Regions from separate parts of the Roseburia sp. AF22-2LB genome, predicted to be linked through region 1. Evidence: predicted binding sites of a transcription regulator. Region 1 holds the regulator's gene; each other region holds the start of a gene.

Region 1 (5,019 bases):
CCAAGAATCAGAATCGGTTTCTTAATTCCATGATTTCTTAAAATTACGCCTTCTTCCACTGTGGCCACACAGAAGCCATGGAGATACGGAAGCGGCTCTAATACACGGGCAAGTTCCGTTGCACCATGTCCGTATCCATCTGTTTTAATTACCGCAAACATGCTGGTATCTTTCTTTAAAAGCCGGTGCATTGCCTCCATATTCTCAATGGCCGCATCCAGATTCACGCTGGCATATACCCTGCTATATCTTTTCATTTCATTCACCTCAAATTATTATTATGACAACACATCGGATAATCCGTTTATAATTTCGCCTGCAGTCAGTCCATGCTTTGAAACTGTTTTGCTCCGTTCATCTGCTGCCGCCGCATGTACATATACCCCAAGCGGTGCCGCCTGCTCTGCAGATAGGCCCTGCGCCATCAGACTTCCAATAATTCCGCTCAGTACATCACCACTTCCCGCAGTAGCCATTCCGCTGTTACCGTTCCGGTTAATAAATGTTTTCCCATAAGGAATTGCCGTTACCGTTCTGCTGTCTTTCAAAACACAGATTACATTATATTCCCTTGCGAAATCTTCCGCAACCTGCTCAATATTTTCTTTGATATAGGAAACGGCAAGCTGTTTTAACCGGGACATTTCACCCAGATGTGGCGTTAATACCAGTTCTGTATGCGGGCGAAGAAGCTGTTCGGTCTGCTCTGCTATGATATTTAATGCATCGGCATCTACTACCATTGGTACTGCCGCATTCTTAAGTACCGTCTTTACAATACTGTGTGCCACATCACTTTTGCCAATTCCAGGTCCTAAAATAATAACATCTGCCCAGGACAGACATTCTATCAGTTGCTGTGTATCAGCCTTTTTTGCAGAATAGGTAGTAAGAATTGCCTCCGGCACTGCTGTCTGTAAGATAATACGGTTTTCTTCCGGTGTATATATTCTCACCAGACCACAGCCACTGCGATAAGCTGCCTTTGCTGCAAGAACCGCCGCACCTGCCATATTCACGCTTCCGGCAACCAGAAGGACTTTTCCAAAGGTTCCCTTGTTCGAATCAGCAGCACGATTATTTAAAAAATTTAAATCTTCCTTTGTGATTGCATAAGCTGCAGGTCTTTTATCTAACCAGCTTTCTTCTCCAATTCCGATATCCTTAACCGTAATATTTCCGCAGTATTCTGCACCAGGAAATAACACCATTCCGGTCTTGCAGTAAGCAAAGGTTACGGTATCATCTGCTTTGAATGCACCACCTAATACAGCTCCATTATCTGCCGAGACACCGGATGGTATATCCACCGCCAGCCGGTGGGCACTGCTCTGGTTTAGCCGTTCCATCAAGTGCACCAGTTCATCATCTAATTTTCGTGATAATCCTATACCAAATAACGCATCAATAATCAGGCTGTAGGAATTTGCATCCTCCATTTCATCAATAAATGGTACACCATATGATGTCAAGATTTCATACTGTTCTTTTGCCTGCTTTGAAAAATGTGTTTTATTTCCATAGAGATATACTTCAACCGGAATGTGGGATAAGTATAACAACCTTGCAATTGCCATACCATCGCCGCCGTTATTTCCGGTTCCACACACTACCAGCACGCGGTTACATGAAATTTCTTTTTCCTGTATTACTTCTATCGCAGAAAGCGCTGCCCGCTCCATCAGAACCATGGATGGCACTTTAAAATGTTCGATTGTATTGGTATCACATGTTTTCATTTCCCGGGAATTTACAAGATATTCCATAAATTAATTCCTTTCGTCCGCATTTTCCACCGCTTTTTTTCCCTGCAGACGGTCTTCATCTTCCTGCCGCAGATCAAATATATTTAAAATATCCACACCAAAAATATCATGCATATAAGAATAAATCTGCCGGTTGTTGATTTCACGGTTCTGTTTTTTGATGATATTTTTCTTAAGTTCTACCCTTACCTTATCAATCCAGGCCGTAATTTCATCTGCTTCTTTGCTGTTCTGTCTTAGTCTCTCATAGCAGTAACGCATGCTTTCTAACATAAGTTCCTGATTTGCACTGTTTATATTTCGTGGAAGTTCAATTAATTCATCCTCAATTTCTTCCATTTTGACATTGACTTCATCAATCAGTCTCTTGTCTTCATCTAATTTTCTGGAAGAAATATCCCCCTCATTTTCCTCATGAGTTCCTTCCATGTTGACAACAATGCTTTTCATCAACCGATTCTTTGTCTTTTTCAGTTCTTTCAAATCATTATTAAGCTTTCCCTGCTGTTCTAACAACTGATTTAACTTTTCTTCCAGCTGCTTGATTTCACTGGTTTTTCCGCTTAAAGCAAAAAGCCTGTGCCATTTCTGATCCAATACAAGTATTGGTACTTTTCTGCTTTCTAATGCTTCCAGAAATTCCTTGTCATCTTTCATGCAAAACACCTCTATTCCAGCGTTTCCTTTTTCCTTTTGTTCTTTGTCATGTTATAGGATAACTGCATCAGGCTGTCTGATAAATGTACATTTTCCACTACAACATTTTCATCCAACACTTCCAGATCCACATGGGCAAAATTCCAGATTGCATGTACACCAAGGCTTACCAGCTGGTTTGCCACAGCATCTGCCTTTTCTTTCGGCATAGTCAGTGTAGCAATATCTACCTTATGTGTCTTTACAAATTCTTCCAGTTTATCAATCATTTCGATTTTATTGCCACGAATGGATTTTCCGCATAACTCCGGATTCACGTCAAACAATCCTACTATGACGAAGCCGAGTTTTTCAAACTTCACATAATTGGCAAGTGCCTGTCCTAAGTTACCAGCTCCAATAATAATAATATTATGCTGTTCATTTAATCCCATAATCTTTCCGATTTCTTCATACAGAAATTGTACATTGTAACCATATCCCTGCTGTCCAAAACCACCAAAATTATTTAAATCTTGTCTGATCTGCGATGCGGTCACTTTCATTCTTGCACTCAGTTCATTCGATGAAATACGTTCTACCCCTTCATCTAAAAGTTCCCCCAGATATCGGTAATATCTTGGCATTCTACGAATTACTGCCTGTGATATTTCTTTGCTCATTCTGCCAGTTCCTCCTGCTCTCAATACCCTACAATAATTATAGTTTCTTGCCGAAAGGATGTCAATGTGTTACAACTTTAACAATCTTTCTGTAAACTTAATTCTTCCCATTTTGCATAGAGTTCTTCCAGCGCTGCCTCTTCCTGCATCTGCTCCTCATGGATTTTGTTTAATTCATAGGAATTTGATGCTACCCCCGGCTTTGACAGTTCATCATTTAATGCTTCTATCTTTGCCTCTCTCTTAGCAATTTCATCTTCTGTACGCTTTAATTCGTTTTCCAGCTTACGTTTTGCTGCCTGCTGTTTCTTCATTTCTTCCCAGCTTAACTTCTGTTTTCCTCCGCCGGATATCTGCTCTGTTCCATTATTTTCTCCAGTTCCATCGGAAACAATGACATTTCCTTTTGCTGCTGAATTTTCTGCACGTTCCTGTGTAGCTGTGCCAAATGCCGCCAACTCCTGAACTTCCTTTTTCTCCAGATAATAATCATAATTTCCAATATAATTTAAAATTGTTTCATTCTTTAAATCAAGAATTCTGCTGGCAGTTTTATTAATAAAATAACGGTCATGGGATACATAAAGCACCGTTCCGGTATAGGAATTGATGGCTGACTCTAAAATTTCCTTCGACATAATATCAAGGTGGTTGGTCGGCTCGTCTAAAATTAAGAAGTTAGCATTGGATAACATCAGTTTTGCCAGTGAAACACGGCCTCTTTCTCCACCACTGATATCACGAATCCGCTTAAACACATCATCATCCGTAAATAAAAATGCTGCTAACACATTTCGAATCTTCGTTGCCTTCAGATTCGGATAAGCATCTGCAATTTCATCAAATAACGTCTTATCCGGGTCTAAGTTCTGATGCTCCTGATCGTAATATCCGATTTCCACATTGCTTCCAAGCTTTATCTCCCCGGCATCTGCGTCTACAATTCCATTGATTATCTTTAAAATGGTGGTTTTCCCGGTACCGTTATTTCCGATTAAAGCAACTTTTTCCCCTCGCTTAATCTGAAAATCAATGTTTGAAAACAGTTTATGCTCGTAAGATTTTGAAAGACCTTTCACCGAAAGTACATCATTTCCACTGGTAATTTCCGGCTCCAATGTAATATGCATATCTGTTTTTTCATCGATTGGCTTCTCAATACGTTCTATTTTATCCAATGCCTTCTCACGGCTTTCCGCACGCTTAATGGACTTTTCCCGGTTAAAGGATTTTAACTTGGATATTACTTCTTCCTGGTGCTTGATTTCCCGCTGCTGGTTATAATACTGTCGCAAAAGACTTTCCCGCTGTATTTCCTTCTGCCTCGCATATGCGGTATAATTTCCCGGAAATACCGTTGCCGTATGGCGGGATATTTCCACTACCTTCGTAACAATCCGGTCTAAGAAATAACGGTCATGGGCTACGATAATTACGGCTCCTTTATAATTCAAAAGATAGTTTTCCAGCCATGCAATCGATGCCATATCAAGGTGGTTGGTCGGCTCGTCGAGCATGATAATGTCAGGCTTGGTTACCAGAAGTCTGCCTAATGCCACTCTGGTCTTCTGTCCTCCGGATAACTCTGACATTTTCTTTCCGAAATCATTTTCCGAAAAACCAAGTCCCTTTAACACACCGTTTATCTCACTGCGAAAAGTCAGTCCGCCCTCTAATTCAAAGGCATGGCTGAAACGGTTATACTGCTCCATATATTTCTCTAATTCATCTGCGCTTACATGCTGCATGTCTTCTTCCATTTTACGAAGCTTTTCTTCTTTTTCGATTAATGCATCGCAGGCATGAAGCACTTCATTATAAATGGTCTCGTTGCTGTCTTTATCCTGATACTGGGCAAGATAACCGATGGTTTTTCCTTTTGCAACGGTTACCTCGCCACTGTCCGGTGCCAGCTCTCCCACTATAATTTTCAA
Region 2 (5,019 bases), on a different contig from region 1:
AACAGTGCAAAATCAGTAATATGTATACATTAGAGGAGACAATCGCAAAGGATTATCTTGCACAATTTACTTATCCGTGGGAGGCACTTGCCGGAATCGGAGATTATATCAAAGAACTGGGAAAAACATTGAATCCGGATGTTTATGAACAGAAGGGTGAGGATATCTGGGTGGCAAAATCCGCTGTCGTGGCACCGACAGCATGTTTAAATGGTCCTTTAATTATTGATGAAAATGCTGAAATACGACACTGCGCATTCATTCGTGGAAATGCAATTGTCGGAAAAGGAACGGTGGTAGGCAATTCTACCGAGTTAAAGAATGTCATTCTTTTTAATTCCGTGCAGGTACCACACTATAATTATGTGGGAGATTCTATTTTAGGATACAAGTCACACATGGGAGCAGGTTCCATCACATCCAATGTAAAATCCGATAAGACACTGGTGGTAGTAAAATCTGCTGATGAGAAGATGGAAACCGGACGTAAGAAATTCGGTGCCATGTTAGGAGATTTTGTAGAGGTCGGCTGTAATTCCGTGTTGAATCCGGGAACGGTCATCGGACCACATACCAATATTTATCCGCTTTCCCCGGTACGTGGAGTAGTTCCGGCGCATTCTATTTATAAGAATAAGAATGAAATTGTAAGTAAAGCAGAAGGTTAAACGGATGGAAATTTACCCGCAGAAGTTACCTGCGGTAGCTGCTTGCAGAAAAATGACAATAGAAAATTAAGAAATGAATGGTTGACAAAAACAGCTGTATGCATTACTGTATTAATTAAGTAATACATACGGCTGCTTTTTAGTTGGACGAGAACTTTGAAAAGAGTGTTTCTCGCAGTATATACGGGAAGCTTACAAAGAGTGTTTCTCGTGAATTTTGGAGGGTGAAAATGTTAGAAGTACAAGAACTTACTAAGAAATATGGAAAGAATGTAGCAGTGGACCATGTCAGCTTTATGGTGCAGGATGGTCAGGTCGGTATCCTGCTTGGACCAAATGGTGCCGGAAAATCAACCATTATAAAGAGTATTGCAGGACTCCTTCGTTATGAAGGCGGTGTTGGTATTAATGGAATGAAGGCAAGAAGCCTGGAAGCGAAGAAAATATTTGGCTATGTACCGGAGATTCCGGCAATGTTTGAAGCACTGACGGTGCGGGAGCATATCGAATATGTGAAGCGGGCATATAACAGTGACATTACAGAGGAAGAAATAGATGCACTGCTGACACGTTTTGAACTTCTGGATAAACAGGAGAAGCTGGGAAATGAATTGTCCAAGGGAATGATGCAGAAGGTCAGTATCTGTTGTGCACTTGCTATTCATCCAAAGGTTGTGATGTTGGATGAGCCAATGGTTGGACTTGACCCGGCAGCCATAAAAGAACTGAAAGAAGTTGTGCTTGAGTTAAAAGAGAAAGGCTGTACCATTCTTATCAGTACCCATATGCTTGAAATGGTAAAAGATTTGTGGGATGTGATGTTTGTAATGGAACAAGGGAAAATTATAGCAACATTTAACAAAAATGAAATTGCGGATAAAGACATAGAAGAACTGTTCTTTGAAGTGACAGAACCAAAGACTGGTGGTGAAGAACATGAGTAGTCTTTCCTTTGTTTTTTCCCAGACCATTAAGAATAAAGTGAAGCGGAGCCTGAAACGGCCACAGACTTTTCTTGCACTGGTATTTGTTGTTTTATATGCAGCATTGGTATTGTATGGACTTGGTTCCATGTCTGTCGATTTCGGATTAAACAGCCCGGAAGGAATTGCAACTGTTTTATCCGTACTGATGGTTATGATTGTTCCGGCAAATCTGATTTCCTATATCAAGAGAAAAGGACTGTTGTTCCGCCCGTCAGAAGTACATTTTGTATTTGCTGCACCGGAAGAACCGAAGAAAGTTATTCTTCATGCCGGAATGAAGCAGTTCTTAACCAATTTTATTGTTGAACTATTTGTACTGGTACTTGGAATTGGTGTATTTGGTGTTACACCATATAAGATGATTTTATATTTCCTTTATGCTGGTGTACTGGAAAATATTTTAGAGGGAGCGTTAATGATTATCTGCTATGGAAATGAAACACTTCCTAAACAGTTCTTTACCGTACTTACCTATATTATGTATGGAGTAATGGCAGCTTTTGCACTGGTGGCAATCTACTTTGTTTCGGTGAAAGGCATGCAGTTATCTGTGTTTGTGGACTTAATCCAGCTTCCGGTGGTACAGCTGATTCCGATTATAGGCTGGGAAATTGCATTGATTCAGTTTATTATTATAGGTCCTGCAGGAATCAATGTGGTGGCAACCGTACTTCTTTTAACCAGTACTGTTTTTCTGGTACTTTATGCGAGAAAGATGAAGTGTACCGGAGAATTCTATGAAGATGCTGCAAAATTTGCAGAAGATTATGATGACCGGATGAAACGCTCGAAAAAGGGCGAGGTTGTAGTGGGAAATGGCAAGAAAAAGTATTTACGGAATGTAAAGATGGCTTATAAGGGAACTTACGCTAAAGCAATTTTCTACCGGCAGGTATTAGAATACCGTAAAAACCGTTTCTTTATCTTTGGCTGGAATTCGGTGCTGTTTCTGGTCATAGGTGTGGCAATTGCGGTTGTTTCTTATTATAATAAAATTTCCAGCCAGCCTTTTAAAATGTTTGTAATTCCGGGCGTCATTGCCTATGTTATCTTTATTTTCAGCGGTTATAAGACGAAGTGGTCGAAGGAACTGGAAAATCCATACACCTATCTGATTCCGGACAGCAATTTTAAGAAAATGTGGTATGCCACCAAAATGGAGCATATCCGTGCGCTGATTGACGGACTTCTGATTACGCTGCCGGGCAGTATCGTAATGGGACTTCCGGTGTCTTACATGATTTTGACCGTCATTTTATATATGTGCCTGAATGCTAATAAGCTTTATATGAATATGCTGGCAGATGTCGTGATAGGGAAAATGTTTGGAGAACTGGGCAGAACGATTCTTCGGATGCTGTTCCAGGGACTGGTATTATGTGTCGGAATCATTGTGGCAGTAGCAACAGGAGCGTTCATTTCTGTGACTGCAGGATTTATTATGATGATAGTCGTTATATTCCTGCTGACACTGGTTGGAGCAATCGGAGCATCCTTTGCATTTGAGCGGATGGAGGCATTAGATTAACAAATTGAGAAAATTAAGGGGCATTTCCTGTAAAAAAGACTGGACTAATGTCAAAAAATGTGAGAAAATGAGGGCGGTGTGTTAAATGTATAACAAAGTTTAACATGATATATATTTCATATCGAAAGGAGTCTTATAATGATTTACACGAAGGAAGTCGAAAACATGTGTCCTGTTGCCAAGGGCGCAAAACATGAGCCAGCTCCAATTCCAGAAGAAGGAAAATGGGTTCATTCCAAAAAAATTGAAGATATTTCAGGATTTACACACGGTGTAGGCTGGTGTGCACCACAGCAGGGTGCCTGCAAGCTTTCATTAAATGTAAAAAATGGTGTGATTGAAGAAGCACTGGTTGAGACAATCGGATGCTCAGGTATGACACATTCAGCAGCAATGGCAGCAGAGGTTCTTCAGGGAAAAACAATTCTTGAAGCATTAAATACTGACCTTGTTTGTGACGCAATCAATACAGCAATGAGAGAATTATTCTTACAGATCGTTTACGGACGTACTCAGAGTGCATTCTCTGATGACGGACTTGCAGTAGGTGCTGGTCTGGAAGATTTAGGAAAAGGACTTCGTTCCCAGGTTGGTACTATGTACGCAACAAAGGAGAAAGGTGTTCGTTACTTAGAGATGGCTGAAGGTTATGTAACAGGCATCGCTCTTGACGAGAACAACGAAGTTATCGGATATCAGTTCGTTTCTCTTGGAAAAATGACAGACTTTATCAAAAAAGGTGATGACCCTAACACTGCATGGGAAAAAGCAAAAGGCCAGTATGGTCGTGTAGCTGATGCTGTTAAGATCATTGACCCAAGAGAAGAGTAAGAAAGGAGAGACGAAGATAATGGCATTATTTGAAGGATATGAAAGAAGAATTGACCAGATTAACGCTGTATTAAACAGCTATGGTATCAGCTCTATTGAAGAAGCTGAAAAAATTACAAAAGATGCTGGACTTGATGTATATGATCAGGTAAAGAAAATCCAGCCTATCTGTTTCGAGAACGCTTGCTGGGCTTACACTATAGGTGCAGCAATCGCAATCAAAAAAGGATGCAAAAGAGCTGCTGATGCTGCTGCAGCAATCGGTGAAGGTCTTCAGGCATTCTGTATTCCAGGTTCTGTTGCTGACCACAGAAAAGTAGGTCTTGGACATGGTAACCTTGGAAAAATGTTATTAGAGGAAGAGACAGAGTGTTTCTGTTTCTTAGCTGGACACGAGTCTTTTGCAGCTGCTGAAGGTGCAATCGGAATCGCTGAGAAAGCAAACAAAGTACGTCAGAAACCACTTCGTGTTATCTTAAACGGACTTGGAAAAGACGCTGCACAGATTATTTCCCGTATCAACGGATTTACATTTGTTGAGACACAGTATGATTACAAAGCAGCAAAACTTAATGTTGTATATGAAAAAGCATATTCTAACGGACTTCGTGCAACTGTAAAATGTTACGGTGCTGATGATGTTCAGGAAGGTGTTGCAATCATGCATCATGAGAATGTTGGTGTTTCCATTACTGGTAACTCTACCAACCCAACACGTTTCCAGCATCCAGTAGCAGGTACATACAAGAAAGAATGTATCGAGCAGGGTAAGAAATACTTCTCCGTAGCATCCGGCGGTGGTACAGGACGTACCCTTCACCCAGATAACATGGCTGCAGGTCCTGCATCTTATGGTATGACAGATACTATGGGACGTATGCATTCTGATGCACAGTTTGCAGGTTCTTCTTCCGTACCAGCTCACGTTGAGATGATGGGCTTAATCGGAATGGGTAACAACCCAATGGTTGGTGCTACAGTAGCAGTTGCCGTTTCCGTTGAGGAA
Region 3 (5,019 bases), on a different contig from region 1:
AAACTGGTGGAATATAATCTGGTCAATGAAGTGGGAAGATTGGATGCTCCGGGCAGACCGATGCTATTTGGCACAACAGAGGAATTCTTACGGAGCTTTGGGGTGCATTCCATCGATGAACTCCCGGTGCTGAATGAAGACCAGGTGGAAGAATTCAAGCATCAGGCTGAACAGGAAGCAGAAATGAAGCTTGAAGTATAGCAACAGGGAATGTAGTAAGCGGAAGTATAATCGAAGTATAATCATAGAAAGAAATGAATAGAATGCAGAGAAAATGTATTTCGGAGCGGTCATGAAAAAGAGACGGTGGAAGAAAATGACAGCATTATCTCTGCTTTTTATATTTTTTAGTTCCAATCATATTCCGGCAGAACCGCTGCCACAGGATAATCCGGATGAAACGCAGGAAGAAAATGAAATAGAAATCGAAGAACCAAAGAATTTGTACGCGCTGTCTGCATGCTTAATGGATGCGGATTCAGGGCGTATTTTGTTTGGAAAAGAAGAGGATGTGCGCCGGGCAAATGCCAGTACGACAAAGATTATGACATTGATTGTAACCTTAGAGCATGCAGATTTAAATGACGTGGTTACATTTTCTGATTATGCAGCCTCCCAGCCGGATGTGCAGCTGAATGGAGCAAGTGGGGAACAGTTTTTATTAAAAGACCTTTGTTTCTCTCTGATGTTAGAATCCCACAATGATTCGGCAGTGGCAATTGCGGAACATGTGGCAGGAAGTGTGGAGGCATTTGCTGGCTTGATGAATGAGAAGGCGGCGGAGCTTGGCTGCATGGATACCTATTTCCTTACGCCAAACGGACTGGATAAGGAAGATGAAAACGGATTCCATGGAACGACAGCAGCCGACCTTGCCCGGATTATGAGCTATTGCATCAATGAGTCTCCCATGAAAGAGACTTTTCTTGAAATTACGCAGACACCGTCCTATTCCTTTTCTAATATAGAAGGAACACGAAACTACAGCTGCAATAATCATAACCGTTTCCTTACGATGATGGACGGAGCAATCAGTGGTAAAACCGGTTTTACGGGCAATGCCGGATACTGTTATGTGGGAGCATTGCGGCGGGATGACCGTACCTATGTGGTGGCACTTTTGGGCTGCGGCTGGCCAAACAATAAGAACTATAAATGGGCAGATACAAAACAGCTGATGCAGTATGGAATCGATTCTTTTGAAAAGGTAAATCTTCTGGAGTTGGAAATCCCCAAGGAAGCAGAATGTCCCCTTGAGATAAGTGGGGCAAAGACAGAAGACTGTAGCAGAATTAAGATGACAGAGGTTCAGAACAGGACAGAGGAAAAACAGATAGAAAATATACTGCTTCGTAAGGATGAATCCATTGAATTTAAATTGGAGAGAAAGCAGAGACTTGAGGCTCCGGTGGAAGCAGGAACTACTGTTGGAACCCTTAAGTATATACTGAACGGGCAGGTGGTGAGAGAGGAAGAACTTGTCTTAAAAGACAGTGTTCCGGCATGGGATTACCGCTACAGCTGCCTCAGAATGGTTGACCTTTTTTCTTTATAAAGTCAGAAAATCAGCCATAAAATGCGATATGTAAAATCTGTGAAAAAATTAACAATTTGCTATTGAAAAGTTTTGGTCAATGTACTACAATTACCCTAGCGAAAAATTTTATTTTTTCTAAAATAGATGGAGGACTAAGAGATGAGCAACAGAAGTAATAACTTAGCAGAACAGAGAATTTGCCGTTTGCTGGATGAAAACAGCTTTATGGAAATCGGTTCTCTGGTAACCGCAAGAAATACGGATTTTAATCTGGCAGATGAAGCTACGCCATCAGATGGTGTCATTACCGGACATGGTCTGATTGATGGTAATCTGGTATTTGTCTACAGTCAGGATTCTTCCGTATTAAATGGAACAATTGGCGAGATGCATGCAAAGAAAATTGCAGCTGTTTATGACAGGGCGATGAAGATGGGTGCACCGGTAATCGGACTTTTGGATTGTGCCGGAGTTCGTCTTCAGGAATCAGTAGATGCTTTGAATGCATTAGGAATGATTTATGAAAAACAGGTTATGGCATCCGGAGTAATTCCACAGATTTGTGCTGTATTTGGCAACTGTGGCGGCGGACTTACCGTAGTACCTGGATTATGTGATTTTGCATATATGGAAGCTGATAAAGCCAAAATGTTTGTAAATGCACCAAACGCAATCGAAGGAAATTACGTTGGAAAATGTGATACTTCTTCTGCAGATTTCCAGAGCACAGAGACCGGCGTCATTGATATGGCAGGTTCTGAAGAAGAAATCTTTGCACAGATTCGTGAACTGGTCTGCATGCTTCCGGCAGATAACACAGAGAATGGTTATATGGAAGACTGTGAAGATGATTTGAACCGTGCATGCGAAAATGTAGATACCATGAAAGGCGATCCTCGTTTCGTATTAAGCGAGATTTCTGATAATCACAATTTCTTAGAGACAAAGAAGGATTATGCAAAGAGCATGGTAACCGGATTCATCCAGTTAAACGGACTGACTGTCGGTGCTGTTGCTAACTGCACAGAAGAATATGATGAAGAAGGAAAGAAAGTCGCAGAGCATGATGCAGCACTTTGTGCAAAAGGCTGTGAAAAAGCTTCTGAATTCATCCAGTTCTGTGATGCATTTGATATTCCTGTATTATCTCTTACCAATGTGGCTGGATTTACAGCAACAAAATGCAGCGAAAGAAGACTTGCAAAAGCTCTGGCTAAACTTACATATGCATTTGCAAATGCTACCGTTCCTAAGGTTAGCCTTCTTACCGGTAATGCTTACGGAAGTGCAGCAGTAATGATGAACTCCAAAGCAATCGGTGCTGACCTTGTATACGCATGGCCGGATGTTAAGACCGGTATGATGGATGCACGTCTTGCAGCAGAGATTATGTATGCAGACGCTGATGCGGACAAGCTTGCTGAGAAAGCAAAAGAATATGAGGCATTACAGTCTAACGTTGTAACTGCAGCTAAGAGAGGATATGTAGACTTGATTATTGAGCCTGCTGATACCAGAAAATATCTTGTAGCAGCTTTTGAAATGCTGTTTACAAAACGTATGGATACTCCATATAAGAAACATGGAACAAAATAGAAAGGTGAATCTTATGAAGAAAAAATTGTGGATGCTTGTATGTGTTTGTCTGCTTGCATTTTCTGTTACGGCCTGTGGTAAGACAGATCAGACTTCAATAACATTCAATGGAGGCACCTATGACCAGTGGAAGGATACAGTACAACAGACAGTACAGCAGATAACTACTGTGTCAGAAGCTGATATTGATAATGCTCTTTCTTCCATTTCAGAGAAGAGCGATGCAGTAAACTACAACTTCTATAGCAGTTGGAAAGAAGCTGTTGCTGACGAAGGAGATTTCCAGGGATTTGGTGACTTTACCATGACAGAGTCAAATAAGACAATGGTAATGGAACAGACATTGAATTATACCAACCGTGATTTGAGTTTTACTGTTGTATTTGATACAACTACAGACACACCGGAACTTACCAGTATGACATTTGACAAGGTATATTCACTTGGCGAGAAAATGGGCAAAGCCGGAATGAATACACTTATGGGCATGGGTACCGTATTTGTAATCTTAATTTTAATCAGTATTATTATTTATGCATTCCGCATTATTCCTTATTTACAGAATAAGAAAAAGAATGCGGCTGATGCAACTGCTGCAAAAGAAGATAAAGTAGTAGAACAGATTGCTCAGAAAGAAGAGCTGGTTCAGGATGATTTGGAACTTGTTGCAGTTATCTCTGCTGCAATTGCGGCAGCAACAGGAAGTTCTACAGATGGATTTGTAGTACGTTCCATTAAGAGAAGATAGTTTGAAGAATAATTAGGAGGATATAAAGATGAAAAACTATACAATTACAGTAAATGGAAATGTTTATGATGTTACCGTAGAAGAGAACGGAGCATCTGCACCTGTAGCTGCACCAAGAAAGGCAGCAGCAGCTCCTGCAGCAAAAGCAGCAGCACCTAAGGCAGCAGCCGGAGCAGGAAGCATTAAGATTGAAGCCGGAGCAGCCGGAAAAGTATTCAAGATTGAGGCTCAGCCTGGAACAGCAGTAAAGAAAGGTGATGCAGTTCTGATTCTTGAAATTATGAAAATGGAGACTCCTGTTGTTGCACCGGAAGACGGAACAGTTGCAAGCATCGAAGTTGCAGTTGGTGACAGCGTAGAAGCAGGAGCATTACTTGCTACAATGAACAACTAGGAGGAAAATTATGTTAAGTTATGTTGGAGACACAATGAGTAACCTCCTGCATCAGACTGCATTCTTTAACCTGACCTGGGGTAACTACCTTATGATTGTAATTGCCTGCGTATTCTTATATCTGGCAATCAAGAAAGGTTATGAACCTCTTCTTTTGGTTCCGATTGCATTTGGTATGCTTCTGGTTAACATTTATCCGGACATTATTGCAAGTCCGGAAGAGACCAGCAATGGTGTCGGTGGTTTACTTTATTATTTCTATACTCTGGATGAGTGGTCAATCTTACCTTCTCTGATTTTCCTTGGAGTTGGTGCGATGACAGACTTTGGCCCTTTGATTGCAAACCCAATCAGCTTCCTTTTAGGAGCAGCAGCACAGTTCGGTATTTTCGGAGCTTACCTGCTTGCAATTCTGATGGGATTCAATGACAAGGGAGCAGCAGCCGTATCTATTATCGGTGGAGCAGATGGTCCGACTTCTATCTTCCTTGCCGGTAAATTAGGACAGGCTGCATTGATGGGACCGATTGCGGTGGCAGCATATTCTTATATGTCTCTGGTTCCGATTATTCAGCCGCCAATTATGAAACTGTTTACAACAAAGAAAGAACGTGCAATCAAGATGGAGAACCTTCGTCCGGTATCCAAACTGGAGAAGATTTTGTTCCCAATCGTAGTTACTACAATTGTATGTCTGATTCTTCCGACAACCGCTCCGTTGGTTGGTATGCTTATGCTTGGTAA

Evidence for each region. The regulator Rex, encoded in region 1, represses fermentation and respiration genes when NADH is low (regulators of the CRP and FNR family bind a similar motif). The targets are predictions, from matches to a motif close to ATTGTTAANTANTTAACAAT.
Region 2: the regulator Rex is predicted to act here: its motif matches at 3,260-3,279, upstream of DWX96_RS09535 (iron-sulfur cluster assembly scaffold protein).
Region 3: the regulator Rex is predicted to act here: its motif matches at 1,592-1,611, upstream of DWX96_RS02695 (acyl-CoA carboxylase subunit beta).

What each region holds. Positions count from the first base shown of each region.
Region 1 covers NZ_QTWM01000007.1:124,023-129,041, forward strand. The annotation lists gene alr (alanine racemase) at 1-257, opposite strand, end outside; gene DWX96_RS10905 (NAD(P)H-hydrate dehydratase) at 279-1,766, opposite strand; gene DWX96_RS10910 (hypothetical protein) at 1,770-2,423, opposite strand; gene DWX96_RS10915 (redox-sensing transcriptional repressor Rex) at 2,435-3,085, opposite strand; gene DWX96_RS10920 (ABC-F family ATP-binding cassette domain-containing protein) at 3,163-5,019, opposite strand, start outside.
Region 2 covers NZ_QTWM01000006.1:17,292-22,310, reverse strand. The annotation lists gene DWX96_RS09550 (UDP-N-acetylglucosamine pyrophosphorylase) at 1-668, shown strand, start outside; gene DWX96_RS09555 (type IA DNA topoisomerase) at 1-19, shown strand, start outside; gene DWX96_RS09545 (ABC transporter ATP-binding protein) at 899-1,612, shown strand; gene DWX96_RS09540 (putative ABC exporter domain-containing protein) at 1,605-3,182, shown strand; gene DWX96_RS09535 (iron-sulfur cluster assembly scaffold protein) at 3,321-4,013, shown strand; gene DWX96_RS09530 (GGGtGRT protein) at 4,033-5,019, shown strand, end outside.
Region 3 covers NZ_QTWM01000002.1:8,596-13,614, reverse strand. The annotation lists gene scpB (SMC-Scp complex subunit ScpB) at 1-201, shown strand, start outside; gene DWX96_RS02700 (D-alanyl-D-alanine carboxypeptidase family protein) at 293-1,555, shown strand; gene DWX96_RS02695 (acyl-CoA carboxylase subunit beta) at 1,697-3,133, shown strand; gene DWX96_RS02690 (OadG family protein) at 3,147-3,881, shown strand; gene DWX96_RS02685 (biotin/lipoyl-containing protein) at 3,910-4,275, shown strand; gene DWX96_RS02680 (sodium ion-translocating decarboxylase subunit beta) at 4,286-5,019, shown strand, end outside.